DNA from 2 places in the Peribacillus sp. NPDC097197 genome. Region 2 is predicted to be linked to the other one. Evidence: riboswitches for the same ligand, from Rfam matches in the RefSeq annotation. Region 2 holds a riboswitch; the other holds the start of a gene.

Region 1 (8,240 bases), on a different contig from region 2:
AACAAGTGGATTGTGACTGATCAAAATCCGAAAATGCTCATCCCCGCAGTCCGAAAGAGCAAGGTCGAGTCTGTCTCTTTCAACTGAAATATCATCTATGCCTAAGAGAGCAACCTTTTCTCCTGACTCCGACTCAAAAGAAACGGAAGTGTTATCCAATATCTTGACCCCGAGATTCAGAAGTGAGGCATCCAATTCATGAAAGTCCCCTTCGTAATCATTATTCCCCCATACAAAATATATAGGACCAATCTCTTTCAGTTTCAAGATATTTTTTTCTACCCGCTCTAAAGGGACTCCACTTTCCCTAATATCCCCTCCAATAATGACTAAATCCGCTTTACCAACGACATCTTCGATTAAACGATCCGATATGATTCTCCGATGTAGATCGGAAATAAAAAAAATCCGAATTTCCCCAAATCCTTCCGGAAAGTTGCTGAAATATAAATCCTGGATAAGTAGCCTATCTTGTTTAGCTGTACGCCACATGTAAAAAACCATCACACATATAAGCAGTACCAAACCCAAAAACACATAAACCAAAAACATCTTTCATTAAACCTTCTTTCTTTTCAATTACCGAAATCCTTCCGAAACTTACTCATAAAACCATAATACCCGCTATTCAATATTCCTAACTAGGAGTTTATTTATTTTCATGAAATAAGTTAATATCATAGTTCTTCTTCATCATGTCAAATACCTTGTGCCGATTTTTCCATTCATCCTCTTTTTCCCACAACTGTTTGCTTTTGTTGATAATTTCACATCGAAGCAATTGAAATTCCTTTTCTGCTTTATCCATTTTCTTTTTGATCATCATCATATAACCATAGATTCCGGTCGTCGCAGCCAAAAATAAAAAATGGCTAAAATGGTCAACAAAGACACTGAACATCTTAAAGAACGAATAGGAATAAGGAACAACTATATATAAATAAAGATATATCAAGAAAAGAGCAGCGATAATCATTGTTGCCCATAAACTATGAAGATGCTTCTTTTTGAGCGTCTCGAATTTTTTTTTGCGGACCACAACATTCTGTAACATTTGTTTTGCCGCCTGATCGGTTTTATCATCCAATAAAATGATTGCCGGTTCCATTTATCTTCCCCCTCTTTCCTAATCCTTCAAATCATGATATGAGGTTGTCTTGGAAAAAATGATAATGGGGGCGGACCTTTACTATAAATAACCCAACCTTAGGAAAAAAAGCACCCTGTCGATCTTAAGAGACAGAGTGCTTTTGCTTTTACTTTTTCAGTGGTATCTTCAAGACTTGTCCCTTCGAAATCTCATTGCCATTCAGCCCGTTCCATTTCTGAATTAGCGCAATGCCTTCCTGCGATTTGTAGTAGTTCATCGCAATCCTGAACAATGTCTCTTCTGCCTGAACCGTATGGTAAACAACTTTATATCCGTCAGCCTCCGATTTGGTAGCTGCGGCATCCCCAGAAGCTACTTTATTATCTGCTTCTTGTTTGGCTTTCGCTTCCGCTTCTGCTTTAGCCTTTGCTTCTGCCTCTTGTTTGGCCTTCGCTTCCGCTTCTGCTTTAGCCTTTGCTTCCGCTTCTTGTTTGGCTTTTACTTCCGCCTCTGCTTTAGCCTTTGCTTCCGCTTCTTGTTTGGCTTTTTTCTTTGCTCTTTCTTCTGCAGCCTTATCTTCCTCTTGCTTTTTTTCTTTAAGCTTAGCAGTATCTTTTTCTTCTTTTTCCTTAATATCCCCGGCCGTTGCCGTTGTCGGCACAGCCTCTTCTATAGTTTCTTCGTCATCACTAAAATTCACCACTTCACTACTTTTGGTATCCTTTTCAGGCCTATCCTGAAGGTATGTATAAAGACTATAAAATCCTATAGGAAGCAAAATGAAAAATAGCGATAATAATTTAATCATTGGGAACTTTATCTTCACTTTGCTTTTTTTCTTTTTACTCTGATGAACCTCACTTCTTTTTGGTAAAGATGACTTCACCTTATGACGATCGGATCGCGTACGAAGTTCTCCAGCTTGATCGTTTTCATTCTCTTTTACACGACTCATCTAAGTCACCACCCTCTTCACATACTGCCAGCTTTACATACTTATGTCTTATTAATATACCGAGGATAAAATCTATTAAAAAATGGGCTGTGATCGTCACTAAAATATTTTGGGTCCATTCAAACAAAAATCCGATGAGAAAGCTTAAAAGCGTCACATTCAAAAATAAAAACCAATTAAATAAGTAACGATAATGAACCGCCGCAAAGATAATGCTCGTCCACAATAAGCCTATATGTGTCTGCATAACACCACGAAATAATAATTCCTCGCTAACCGCTACTAACAAAGAGACGATAAAGATCATGGGATATGGTAGGCTACTGAAAATGCGTTCATTGACTCCACCATCATCCTGATAGGAAACAGGGGTCACTTTCATCATGACCACATCAAAAATGACCACTAAGATTCCAGCAGGGACACCTATCAACAAAATATCCATATCTTTAATGTCAAATAAAGAACGAAAGGTAGAAAAATCTTCAAATAAGATAATACCTAAAAAAAAGCCAATCGTTAAGAGAATAATTTGGGTCAGGAACAAATTATATAGTAACTGTTTGTCTGTCAGCTGTTTAATTAATTGCGCCTGCTTATTTTTCATGCCCATTATCCTTATCCAATAAGATAAAAGCTAATTCCTGTTTCCATGTAGAATATGAATTACCCTGCTGTTCCTTTACTGCCGGCCATACATCCAAGATATTTTTTGCATCTATTCCACAACGATCGCAACATACGTCATTCCCTTTTCGCTGCTCTTCTTCAAAATAATGCAAAATGCCCAAACGCCTACATATTTTAGTATGAATCCAATTCAAAAAAACGTTCAGCTTTGCCTGATTTTGCATCTTTCTTGTATGACAATAGTCTTTCATCCTTGTTCTATGCAATGGTGAGTCATCATCCGTCAGAAATTGTGTAAAAAAACGGAATTGAATATCATTCAAGGAAAAGCTCTGAAGAAGATGCTCTTTTTCAGAAAGACTTAAATCAGCCATACTTCTATTCGCTTCATTTAAATACGAACAAACGGCCTCAATTTGATGGTCAGTTGGTAGCTGTTGTTCCATCAAATGCAACGGAAGTCCTTCATCTCCTTCGCTATATAGTAAAATGGCTACACTTTGTTTTTGGTCACGGCCTGCCCTCCCTATTTCTTGAAGGTATGATTCCATTGTGGATGGCATATGAAAATGGATGACAAATCTAACATCAGCTTTATTGACTCCCATTCCAAACGCACTCGTTGCACAAATGATTTTTAACTGGCTCAAGATGAATTGCTGCTGAATGAGCATTCTTTGCTCCTGTTCCATACCTCCATGATAATAATTGACACTACCGACTCCATTTTCCTGTAAAAAACCCGAGACCGCTTCAGCCACTTTTTTCGAAGAAAAATAAATAATTCCACTACCTGGGAATTCCCTGACAAGCGAGAGGACACGGGCAAGCTTTTCTTCGTAGCTATATATATTTTCCACAAGTATCCCGATATTTTCCCGATCAACGGATGAAACGATTTCCTTATGTTGGGATATATTCAATTTCCTGATAATATCTTCCCGTACTTCTTTTGTTGCTGTTGCCGTCAAGGCAAGCGTTAATGGGTTATTTAACTTACGCCTCACTTCTCCCAAGTTCAAGTAATCCGGCCTGAAATCATATCCCCATTGAGAAATGCAATGCGCCTCGTCAATGACAAATAAGCCTATGTCAATTTTCCTTAAAGACTGGATTACACTTTCTAGCCCAAGCATTTCGGGAGACAGAAAAATAAACCGATACGTTTGCAATCGTTCAAATGCCTGTTTTTTTTGATACGCGGTCAAAAAAGAATTGAGGGTCAGAACACTTTTTTCCCCTCTCATCTTAAGCTGATCCGCTTGATCCTGCATCAGGGATAATAACGGCGAAACAATTATAGCCGTCTTATTGATAAGGTAAGCAGGGAGTTGATAACATAATGATTTACCAGACCCTGTGGGAAGCATTGCCAATGTGTGGGTCCCTTCTAGCAAGGATTCGATTACCTCATGCTGTCCAGGACGAAAATTGTCAAATCCAAATTTATCTTTCAGGACTGTATTCAAGTTCATCCTCTATCACCTATTTTCGCAAGTACAAGCCTTATTTGAAAAAAACTAATTTGCTCATTATCGACAGCTTCCTTGATTACCTTGAGTTTTCTCGTATTCAACCGTTTAATGACCGTAATGATTTTGTCTTCATCCTCTATTGGAACATAGTCATTTATCGAAAAACTTTTGTCCGATAGCACGATTTCTACGAGATGATCCTCAATCGTATTTCCTTTTAAACGACGAATCTCTGCAATTTCCTGTAGCGTTTTCCCTGCCTGAATATATTGCAGAGTCGTATGTGTCGATTGTGTTAGATGAGGATGCCCACCATTTTTCCAATCATGGATTAGAGAAGCCAACAGAGGGTAATCGCGTACTGTTGATATCTCTGCGAGCATTTGATGCAATGAATCGAGAAAAACGTAGTGCACAAACCACTCATCAATTTCTTTCCTTTTTCCAATCTGCTCAAACGTAAGTCCGATTCGATTGACTCCCGTAATTTTCAAAACAAAAATGTCACGGTTCAACTCACTTTGCATCTCTAAGAGGGTGACCAATTCATCAAAAAGATGCTGAGCAAGTAACTCTCGATTTTGTTGGTTGGCATATAAAAAACCCTTTACGAATTCCTGTACTCGTTGATTCTGTTGTATCGGATAAAAAGGCCTTTCATTGTGGACAATATGGGATATAGTTTGGATAAGAAGATTGAGTCTTCTCCAAAAATCCGGGGTGATGTTTTGGTATTTCCACCCATTTAGTGATAAAGGAAGAGGCCACTTTTTGAAATAAGAGGCCAACGCCCCTCCTCCTTGTTCACTAATCAAATACACATCGTTTTTTTCCGTTGGTTCGATTAGTTTCAGTTCAAGAAACAATTTTATGTTTTGAGATAACTCCTCCCGGGTAAAACGAGGCATAGTCCCAAATATGTTCGTCAGCCCAAATAAGTGCGCATCCTGAATAGTCTGGGACGATTTTTTACCCTGAAGCATATGATAAATTGCGTAGATGGAACGCTCACCTTGGAACTTTTGTATCGCATATAAAATGATTGCTTGAAGATAATTGTTCATGAAACTCACATCCTTGTTCCATTTATCCAATTATATTGTAACAAAAATCTGCAAATACCGCCTTTTTTTATGTCATATATGCAATGATATTTGTGAATAAACAACTAAATACGTACTCGTTATAAAGAAATTTTCCCAATAATTTGTGTTGACTTTTCATATACTTCCGTATTATCGTTACATTTTCTATTGATAAGTTCGGCTTTCGGTCTTACAATAAGAAAGAGATGTTAATCTATAATAAAAAAGGTTTTGAGTTGTAAATCAACTTAGGAGGGGTTTTATTCATGGCTAAATTTACTATTGTTGATAAAGAAACATGTATCGCTTGTGGAGCCTGTGGAGCTGCAGCACCAGATATCTATGATTATGATGATGAAGGAATTGCTTTTGTTACGCTAGATGATAACGAAGGAATCGTTGAAATCCCCGATGTTCTTATAGATGACATGATGGATGCATTTGAAGGATGCCCCACAGACTCTATCAAAGTCGCAGACGAATCATTCGAGGGCGACGCTTTAAAATTCGAATAAGTATAAAAGCCATTTTCATTTTGAGAATGGCTTTTTTTATGTATTTTTTAAAACTCTCCCCATACATTAAAGAGGCAGAAACAACCCAGTTATCATCTGGTTGTTTCTGCCTCTTTTTATATATTAAGCATGTTTATATAATACTTGTTTTATTGATCCATGTTTGGAGTTTAACAAATAATAGCATGAAAACGGAAGTGATGAGCACCCCTTTAATGATGTTAAAAGGGAGTATTGCCGCAGTTACGAATTGTCTTGACTCTGGTGCGGTCATGGCATCCCATCCCATAAAGAAAGTATATGCCGGTAAAAAGACATAATAGTTTAAGACACTCATAATTAGCGCCATGGAAACTGTTCCGGCTAGCAAGGCAAATGTCATTCCTTTTTTCGAACTTATTTTTTTATATACATAATATGTTGGCAGTATGAATAATACCCCCGCTATAAAGTTAGAGATATGTCCAACCGGTACACCCGTATCGCTTCCAGTCATGACCATATCCAATAAGTTTTTCAGGAATTCAACTAAAACTCCTGCAAGCGGTCCGAAAATCAATGCCGCCATCAGTGCTGGGATGTCACTAAAATCAATGTTCAGAAAAGGCGGAAATCCCGGAAATGGAAAATTCAAAAGCATTAGTAGGTAGGAAAGACTTCCTAGCATTGCAAGTGTGACCATCTTTTTAACTTTGTTCGATTTCATAGTTCTCTCTCCTTCTTTTTCTTGATCTACCTTGAAAAAGAGGTTAGGGATCCTTCATGAATGTTGATGTTCAATAAAAAAACCCTTAATTCCGACAGAATTAAAGGGATAAATTAAAGGTTTCATCAAACAAACGTTCAGCACTTGACTGTTTGAACGCATTCAGGAACCTCCATCTTCTCCCATCCAGACTATACTGTCGGCTTTGGAATCTCACCAAATCCTGCCCTAAGGCTCGCGGGCTTAGAAGAATTTTTCTTCATCACCGCCGGTGGGGAGTTACACCCCGCCCCGAAGATAGACCTATAAAATTAATTTACAATTTTCATTATAAATGATTTTTCTTTTTTTGAATAGTATTTTCATCGCAACTATGAATTTACGACAATCAAATATTACACTTTTATTCATTTTAAACAAAATATGTATTTATAATCACGACGTTTTACTCGGTCTAAAATAATTTTTATTTTTAGAAAATTACGACTCAAACCCTTTGCCCTTGCGGTTTTGGACGAGTGAATTTCAAAGTAAATTTAATTAAAGCGCTTACATATAGGTATGCCAAATTGACAGTTTTCCTATTTCAATTGTAAAATTAACTGAAATTTAAGAGAATTTTACCTAGGAAGGTGTTTACACGTGTATCAGATTTTAGTAGCAGATGCCATCAAACCAGAAGGACTCGGACCGCTTTCAGAGGCATCCAATATTCTTCTTATTCAGAAGACTGTAGAAGAAGCAGCAAACGAACTTGATCAGATCGATGCAATACTGGTTAGAAGTGCAACAAAAGTTACAGAAGATTTAATGAACCGCATGCCAAAACTAAAGATCATTGCTCGCGCAGGTGTCGGCGTTGATAACATTGACATTCCTGCTGCAACAAAACGAGGAATCGTTGTTGTGAATGCTCCTGACGGAAATACAATTTCAACAGCTGAACATACATTTGCCATGATGGCTTCTTTGATGCGCCATATTCCGCAAGCTTATGCTTCCCTGAAAAATGGAGAATGGAAACGATCTTCTTATACAGGAACGGAACTTCGCGGAAAAACTTTAGGTATTGTTGGTTTCGGACGAATTGGTGGAGAGATTGCCAAACGCGCAAAAGTTTTCGGCATGGAAGTCATAGTTTATGACCCATTCTTAACAGCTGATCGTGCAAAAAAAATGTCCGTAACTTCCCTGACTTTAGATGAATTGCTCCCTAAAGCAGATATAATCACTGTACATACACCTCTAACGGACGAAACTAGAGGGTTAATCAATAAAGAAAAGTTACTAACCTGTAAAAAAGGCGTGTACGTATTAAACTGTGCACGTGGCGGAATCCTTGATGAAGATGATTTATATGAAATGATTGTCGAGGGACATGTAGCTGGAGCCGCATTGGACGTTTTTGTTGAAGAACCACCGCTTGGCCATAAATTACTTGAACTTGATAACGTCATCGCTACTCCTCATTTAGGAGCTTCCACTAAAGAAGCCCAATTGAATGTTGCCGTTCAAGTCGCCCAAGAAGTATTAACCTATTTTGAAGGTAATCCTGTATCAAGTTCAATTAACCTTCCAGCCATTTCTAAAGAGGTGTTTGAAAAGGTTCAGCCATTCTATCAACTAGTCCAACAAATGGGCTCCATTGCCTCACAATGCATGAAAGAAGGCATTCAGGAGATTTCCGTAACTTATGCAGGTGAGTCATTGGACTTCGACACCGCTATTCTAACAAAAAGCCTAATAGCAGGCTTCTTCAAATCAAGAGTAGATGCTTCAGTTAA
Region 2 (8,240 bases):
CAACGAATTGCGTAATCATTTTTTCATTATCTTCATTTACCGAAAGATCGGTAACAATCAATGTATCCTCGATATTCGCCTGCTCAAGAAATGCTTCGACATTCTGATTAAGGCGGCCGATTGAATTGTAGCTAACTACCACGTCTTCCCCGAATGCAAGCTTCGCGACGATTCCGCAGCCGACCCCGTCTAAATCATTATGTGTAAAAAGATAGTACACATAAACCCCTCCTAAAAACTAATATATTTACTTTTCCCTAAGAAATGATTTTCAATTGCAATCTTTACAATTGTAGCATAATCACATCCGACTATTTTAACACGGTTCCACCCAAAACCGCTTTGAACGTAAAAAAAAAACGGACACCTTCAATTTTTTTCTTTATTTTGTAATATTTACATCGTAATATAGATGAGTTACTAAATAGAAATCGAGGTATGACAATGTATCAGTTCAGATCAGATCGTGCATCAAGAGAAATAATAAATAACTCAAGACACTCGGCCATCATCATCTATACACTATTCACGATTGCTGCCGGCCTCCTATTTTCATTCACAGTCGGCATACCGACTCTAAACATTGGAATCATTGCCCTTTTTAGCATCATCCCCGCCGTTGTGGCCTCCATTTTGATCAAGCAAAAAAAATGGACACTCGGGGTGCCCTATCTTATCGGCATCACGATCAACCTTTTATTCGCTTCGATCATCATCCAGTCCAGTAGCCCTTTGTCATTGGTCCTGTTATATCTAGGGCTTCTTTTTGCGTCCATTTATTACGATTATTATCATGTCATCTTGTCGATCGTCCTATATTCAGGGTTCCTGATTTACCTGATTTTATGGTCAGAACCTTTTTCCATGGTTTTATCTGAAAAGGGCGTCACTGTACTTGGTATCATTCTTTTATTTATTTTAACTGCCATTTTATCCGTCTTTTTCAGTTTAATCGGTAGTGCTTCGATTAATGTCGCCTTGGTCGAGCTTGCAAAGAGCCGACAAACGGAAATCAAGACAAAGGATATGCTTGACGAAATCACCAAATCCGTTCATGGATTGACCGACTTTTACAATGAGCTGCAAGCCAATGTCCAAGTCACTGGAAATATCTCCAAGGAAATCACGAATGCCTTTATAGAAGTCACAAGGAATATTGAATCCCAGGCATTAAGCGCCAATGAGGTGAAAGATTCCATCGATTCATTCGATGGAGAGGTTCAACAGGCCACCCTTGCATCCGATAAAATGAAAGTCCATACGGTAGAAAATGAATCCAGCACCAAAGATGGACGTCAGGCGATGATCATCCTTGCCCAAGATATTATATCCGTGGGGGAAAAGGCTAAACAGACCGCCTTCTTAATGGAAGAATTGAATCAACAAAATAAGCAGATCCAAACGATTCTGGCAACAATCGAAGACATTTCGGACCAAACGAACTTAATTTCCTTGAATGCCTCCATCGAGGCGGCACGAGCGGGGGAACATGGGAAGAGCTTTGCCGTGGTTGCGGATGAGATCAGGAAGCTTGCTGTAAACAGCCGACAGGCGACCAATCAAATCCAGCAAATCTTACATCATATCTCCATCAAGTCTAATGAGGTGACAGATGGCATGAATCAGAGCTTGGATGTTGCAGGCATGATAAAGAAAAACTCCGAAGATGTCGAACACGTTTTCAAAGAGATGGAAGGAAACACGCTCCAAGTCATGGAACAATCGATCAAACTTCAAACCATGCTTCAAGCTTTGACGCAAAACTCGAGTACGGCAACGAATGAAGTGACCAATATTGCCAGCATCGTACAGGAAAATGCCGCTTCCCTGGAGGAAGTCGCCGCGAGCGTGGTGGATCAGAATACCCTCATTACCCAAATGGAAAGTAACTTCTCCAGTTTTGAAGACCTTTTAAGAAGCCTGGAAAAGCTGACAGTCAGCGAGAAGTAATTTGTTTGTTCAAGAAGAAAGCCGCGGATGGTTGCCCTTCCGCGGCTTTCTATCTAATTTATTGTTCAATCAGTTTTCCAAGGTTCGCCATTTCTATGGCACTGACCGCTGCTTCATATCCTTTATTTCCCGATTTCGTGCCGGCCCGTTCGATGGCCTGCTCGATATTTTCCGTCGTCAATAATCCGAAGATGACTGGAACGCCGGTATCCAAAGCAACGGAGGCCATTCCTTTCGCTGCTTCATTGCAGACATAATCATAATGCGAAGTAGAACCTCTGATGACCGTCCCTAATCCAATCACTGCGTCGTATTTCCCCGTGTTCACAAGTTTCTTGGCAATGAGCGGCAATTCAAATGCTCCTGGCACCCAAGCGATGTCCACGTCATCCTCGTCAACACCGTGGCGTTTCAGACCATCCAATGCTCCGCCCAATAGCTTGCTTGTAATGAACTCATTGAACCTTCCAACCACGATTCCCACTTTCAGTCCCGATCCGATTAATTGTGCTTCGATAATTTTCCCCATGTCTATTTCCTCCTCATTTTTTAAAAACATCATGCATTTTGAATGTATACCTGTTCTTGCGATGATTCCTTTTGCTTACGGTATTGTACCAAGTCCGCAATCGTAATGAATTTCAGGTTGAATTTATCCGCAATTAGTTCCAAGTCGGATACACGTGCCATGCTTCCATCTTCATTCATGATTTCACAAATGACACCTGCTGGAGCAGCCCCACATAACTTGGCCAAGTCGACGGAGGCTTCCGTATGTCCCGTGCGGCTTAACACGCCCCCTGCCTTGGCTATCAACGGAAAAGTGTGCCCCGGGCGTTGAAAGTCCTCGGCAACCGAATCTTCCTTCAAAAGCTCAAGGATGGTAATGGACCGCTCGAACGCACTGATTCCGGTAGACGTGCTTTTATGATCGATACTTACGGTGAAGGCCGTCCCATGATGATCGGTGTTATCATTGACCATCGGATGCAAGTTCAGCTTTTTCGCCAACTGTTCGGTAATCGTCGTACAAATCAACCCACGGCCATGCGTCGCCATAAAGTTAATGGCTTCGGGTGTCGCCTTTTCTGCAAGCACCACGAAATCCCCTTCATTTTCGCGGTCTTCATCATCGGAAATGATGATTACTTTCCCAGCTTTCAAATCTTCAATCGCTTCTTCAATGGTATGGAACATCCTGTACACCTCCATTTATTAGAATCCATGCTTAGACAAGAATGCTAAATCCAGTCCTGGTTTTGATTCGCTGTTTTTCATTTGATGTATGATATATTTCCCTAACATGTCGTTTTCAATGTTTACGATATGGCCTGCCGCCTTCCTGCCCAAAATGGTATCCTGATGGGTCAAGGGAATGAGTGATACAGTCAGCAAATTTCCCTCGATGCCGAATATCGTCAAGCTTGTCCCATCGATGGCAACAGATCCTTTTGGCATACAGTATGTACTGAGCCCTTCTTCCAGTTGGATCACATAATAGACGGCATTTTCTTTTCGTTCTTTTTTCATGATGGTGCCCGTTCCATCAATATGACCTGAAACGAAATGGCCGCCGAAACGTCCATTAGCACTCATCGCACGTTCAAGATTCACTTCTGAACCTGGTTTCAATATCCGGATCGATGAAGCTTTCACCGTTTCAGGCATCACATCGACCGTAAATAAAGTCTGTGTGAAGGAAGTCACCGTCAAACAGACCCCGTTAACGGAAATGCTGTCTCCAAGATGGACATCTTCCAGTACTTTCTTAGAGGAAATGGCCAGTTCCATGCTGCTTCTTCCCTTTTTCATGGAATGAACCGTGCCGATCTCCTCAATGATTCCGGTAAACATAGTTTCTCCCCCTTTTATACACATATAAAAAACCCCTTAGGATGGCCTAAGGAGTTAGCAGGAGAAATGAGTGAAAAAAATGGTATACCTAATAAACCCATCATTTCATATTCTGAAAAAATAGGCGTACGTATACACTTGGATTTCACACGTCCTTCTCCCATCCAGACTGTACTGTCGGCTTTGGATTCTCACCAAATCCTGCCTTTATCAGGCTCGCGGGCTTAGAATTGCTTCATCACCGCCGGTTGGGATTTTCACCCGACCCCGAAGGACTAACTATTTTTTTGAATCTTCCATTATTTTAACACTCTAAAGTACGGATGTAAAACATCTATCCTAAAATGAATCGATAGTTGCAAGCAAATCCTATAAGAAAAGGGAGGAATCCATCCTATGTAAGCGACTATAGCCGTGGTGCTTACATATCAATAGATCCCTGCCATCATACGAATCTCGTATACACGATCCAAGAGAGATGCTAGAATTTTATTCCATTATTTTCTTATTAAATGTACTGAATTATGCTATAATAATTGGAAAATCAAGAATAAATGGGGAATTCAAATGGGAAAGACAAACCTTTTAATGGTTCAGCACAATCATATCGAAAGTGAGCGTATCATCTTACGTCCGGTTTCGCTTGATGATGCTGAGGATATGTATGAATATACATCTGATGAAGAAACGACACGTTACCTTTACGACAAACATAAAGATTTGGACCAGACTAAGAACTTCATAGCGAACTATTTTTTGGAAGAGCCTATCGGCAAATATGCACTCGTGTTAAAGGAAGACAACAAAATGATTGGGGCTATCGAATTCAGAGTGCATGAATCGAACAAATGTGGAGAACTGGGTTATACTTTAAACCGGAATTTCTGGGGTAAAGGCTATATGACCGAAGCGGGAAAATCAATACTGGAATTAGCCTTCAATGTTTTGGATTTGGAGCGAGTATTTGCTGAATGTGATGTGATAAATGCCGCATCCGGGAAAGTATTGGATCGCTTAGGCATGAAGTGTGAAGGGATTCACCGTAAAAGCCACATGACGAAGGGTACATTATTAGACAGCGCCTATTATTCCATATTAAAAGAAGAATATGTAACCCCCGAAAAAAAGGATGAAACGGTTGTTAACGCTAAATCCTAATTTCACTAATTAATTAAACACCTTTAAAGGACCTTGCTGCAATAACAGTAGCAAGGTCCTTATTTTTTAGACGTGTTGTACCTTTATCCCTTTACAGATCTTGAATACCTTCTTTTATCCACCAAGTAAGAATCCTTCCTTCCGATGTGCTAAAAAAGGTTATCTCTCCAATTTAAAAGGAATAAGATAATATGTCCCAATTTCATTCAAAGGAGGAAGACACATGCTAATTGTTCTTATCAACCTTGTTGCCTATCTATTCGTCATCACGATGAATTTCCTGGCTAATTACCTTCCCTTCAACGGCCAAACCTCAGGAGAAGTTTCCGGGAAACTGGACGTTCTTTTTACCCCAGCCGGCTATGTATTCTCGATATGGGGATTGATTTATTTTCTTCTTGCCATCTGGGTAGCCAGACAGTTTATGGGGAAAAACAAAACAAGTCCCGCATATATGGTCTCTTTCCCATGGTTCGCCTTAAGCTGTATATTTAACGGAGCCTGGCTATTAGCTTGGCATTACGAATACTTCCTGTTATCCGTCATCATCATCATTACACTTTTATTGACCTTGATTGTCATTTACACAAACATTATAAAAGTGAGGCATGCCTTTCTCGACTTGATGCCCTTTTCCGTCTATCTAGGATGGGTGAGCGTCGCGACCATTGCTAACATTTCCTACTATCTGACCTATATCGGCTGGAATGGTTTCGGGATTTCCGATGTAGCATGGACCATCGCCCTCTTACTCGTAGCCACGGCTCTGGCATTCATCTTTGCCATCAAAAACAAGGACTGGTGCTACCCACTCGTCTTCGTCTGGGCCATCATCGGAATCGGCGTAAGGAACAGCACGCCCCATCCGACAATCACCACCACATCCTATATCCTGGCCACCCTCATCCTCATCCTATCCATAACCGTCCTGATCAGGAACCTCAGGAAATAATTCAGGAAATAAAAGGGGTCAGACCCCTAAAACGCCTGTTCAAGGTCAGACCAGATGTCATGCCAGGATTCTAGGCCGACGGAGAGCCGTATGAGTTGGTCGGTGATGCCCATCTGCGTTCTTGATTCTTTTGGGATGGACGAGTGTGTCATCGTAGCGGGATGCTGGATCAAGGATTCAGCGTCTCCTAGGCTGACCGCGATTTTTATAAGCTTCAAGTTATTGAGGAATCGTTGGGCATCCTGTTTTGTCCCCTCCAGTTCAAAGGAAATCATGCCTCCACCGGATTTCATCTGTTTTTCCATGATCCGATAATCCCCTGATTCTGCGTCGCCTGGATAATAGACGGCCTTAACCCGTTGATGCTGTTTCAGCATGCGAAAGATCTCCGTTGCATTAGAAGCGTGACGATCCATCCTGACTGGCAACGTCTTCAATCCCCGCAACAGCAACCATGCATCAAATGGCGAAATAATCCCTCCGATATCCTTCTGTGTTGTCATGGCCACCTGATTGATAAACTCCTTCTTTCCGACAATCAGACCCGCCACAACGTCCCCATGTCCACAAAGATACTTCGTAGCACTATGAAGGACGACATCACATCCAAATTCCAGTGGCTTCTGTAAATATGGAGTGGAAAACGTATTATCGACCACAACAGGCACATTATTCTCCTTGGCGACTTTCATGACCAATGCTAAATCGATCATTTTCATCGTCGGATTAATCGGCGTCTCAACATAGATGCAGGTCGTATTCGGACGGATCATGCTCCTTAGCTGGTCCTCCGTTTCCATATCGCAAAAATCGTGGGTAATCCGGTATTTTTCCTCCATCAGTTGAAGAAGGCCGAAAGTACATCCATACAACCCTTTTGAACAAACGATATGGTCATCGGCTTTGGTCAAAGCAAAAAGGACCGCAGACACGGCAGCCATCCCTGAACTAAACGCAAGTCCCGCTTCCCCGCCTTCCAAGGCCGCAATCTTCTCTTCCAGCACCCGAACCGTCGGATTTCCCAGCCTCGAGTAAATATATCCATCTTCTAAACCAGCAAACCGGTTTTCCCCTTGTTCGGCCGTATCGAACGTAAATGTCGAGGTTTGAAACAAAGGTGTGGTCAAGCTTCCTAAATGCTCCTTCGAATCATATCCTTCATGAATCACAGCTGTTTCAATATGCTTATATTTCTCTCCCATTCTAACTCCCCCTATCCAAATAGCTATATCTATCATATGTTAAAAAAACATATTTTGGAAGCGTTTTCAATGTAAGTCGCCTGGGCATTCGTACAGGATCAGTCCTGTTGCCCTTGTTAATCATCCACAAAGCTTGTGAAGCGGCCAGTTTTCCTTTAAAAAGCTTGCAATCTATCAAATAGGAACGTCAAATGAGGATAGCCGGATTACGCTACAGAACATAAAAAAAGAGACAGCCTTCATGGCCATCTCCATTCTTCATGCCTATTCTTCTTCTACGATATTCCCACCATAGAAAGTGACTTTCGTTAAGGGGATTTCAAGTTCGCGAGCCATTTTCTTCAACTCACGCTCTTCTCTTTCCGTCACGATCGAGATGACCGTGCCATCCGCTCCGGCACGTCCCGTTCTACCAGACCGATGAATATATTGGTCAATGTTTTCAGCCATATCAATATGAACGACGGCTGTCAGTCCTTTAATATCAAGTCCACGGGCCGCCACATCGGTTGCAATCAACATCGGTGACTTTCCAGAACGAAGCTTACGCAACGCTTTTTCACGATCGACTTTATTCGACTCCCCGTGAAGTACGCCCATTTCGATGCCTTTAAACTTAAGCTTCTCATGTAACACGCTAAGCTCGGCAATATCGTTCAAAAAGGCCAATGCCTTCACATCTTTCAATCTTGTGATTTTCTCCAAGATTTTGGACTTTTCGCGTCTTTCGACTACAAAATAAAGATGATCGACCTTCGAATCCATTTTTTCACTTTTATCAACCTTGATCAATTCCGGTTCATTCATGAATCCTCGGGCCACTTTTTCCGTTTCTTCGGGAAGGGTCGCCGAGAACACCATGATTTGGCGGTCCTTAAGCGTCGTTTTGATAATATTGTTGATTGTTTGCATATGCTCGGGAATGATCAATTGATCTCCTTCATCGAGTACGATCGTTTTCACTTCATGCATCTTCAACTTCTTTTGGGCAATCAATTCATAGACACGGCCTGGTGTTCCCGCAATCACTTGTGGATGCTTCTTCAGTTTGTCCAACTGACGCTTCACATTGGCACCACCAATGAAGGCTGCTCCAGAAATACCGCTACCTTCCGACCAAATCC

Evidence for each region. Region 2 has a riboswitch for FMN ahead of ribE (riboflavin synthase). Riboswitches for the same ligand answer to the same signal wherever they lie in the genome.
Region 1: another riboswitch for FMN. It lies ahead of ACQKL6_RS04265 (ECF transporter S component); the one in region 2 lies ahead of ribE (riboflavin synthase).

What each region holds. Positions count from the first base shown of each region.
Region 1 is NZ_JBNNST010000002.1:374,042-382,281, forward strand. It holds gene ACQKL6_RS04230 (metallophosphoesterase) at 1-546, opposite strand, end outside; gene ACQKL6_RS04235 (DUF2663 family protein) at 650-1,108, opposite strand; gene ACQKL6_RS04240 (LysM peptidoglycan-binding domain-containing protein) at 1,257-2,045, opposite strand; gene ACQKL6_RS04245 (CPBP family intramembrane glutamic endopeptidase) at 2,023-2,652, opposite strand; gene ACQKL6_RS04250 (RecQ family ATP-dependent DNA helicase) at 2,642-4,150, opposite strand; gene ACQKL6_RS04255 (helix-turn-helix domain-containing protein) at 4,147-5,214, opposite strand; gene ACQKL6_RS04260 (ferredoxin) at 5,502-5,750, shown strand; gene ACQKL6_RS04265 (ECF transporter S component) at 5,884-6,456, opposite strand; FMN riboswitch at 6,627-6,759, opposite strand; gene serA (phosphoglycerate dehydrogenase) at 7,099-8,240, shown strand, end outside.
Region 2 is NZ_JBNNST010000010.1:30,786-39,025, reverse strand. It holds gene ACQKL6_RS14145 (DHH family phosphoesterase) at 1-220, opposite strand, end outside; gene ACQKL6_RS14140 (methyl-accepting chemotaxis protein) at 445-1,950, shown strand; gene ribH (6,7-dimethyl-8-ribityllumazine synthase) at 2,009-2,479, opposite strand; partial or broken gene ribB (3,4-dihydroxy-2-butanone-4-phosphate synthase) at 2,545-3,147, opposite strand; gene ribE (riboflavin synthase) at 3,166-3,804, opposite strand; FMN riboswitch at 3,953-4,083, opposite strand; gene ACQKL6_RS14120 (GNAT family N-acetyltransferase) at 4,372-4,962, shown strand; gene ACQKL6_RS14115 (tryptophan-rich sensory protein) at 5,186-5,914, shown strand; gene megL (methionine gamma-lyase) at 5,941-7,116, opposite strand; gene ACQKL6_RS14105 (DEAD/DEAH box helicase) at 7,381-8,240, opposite strand, start outside.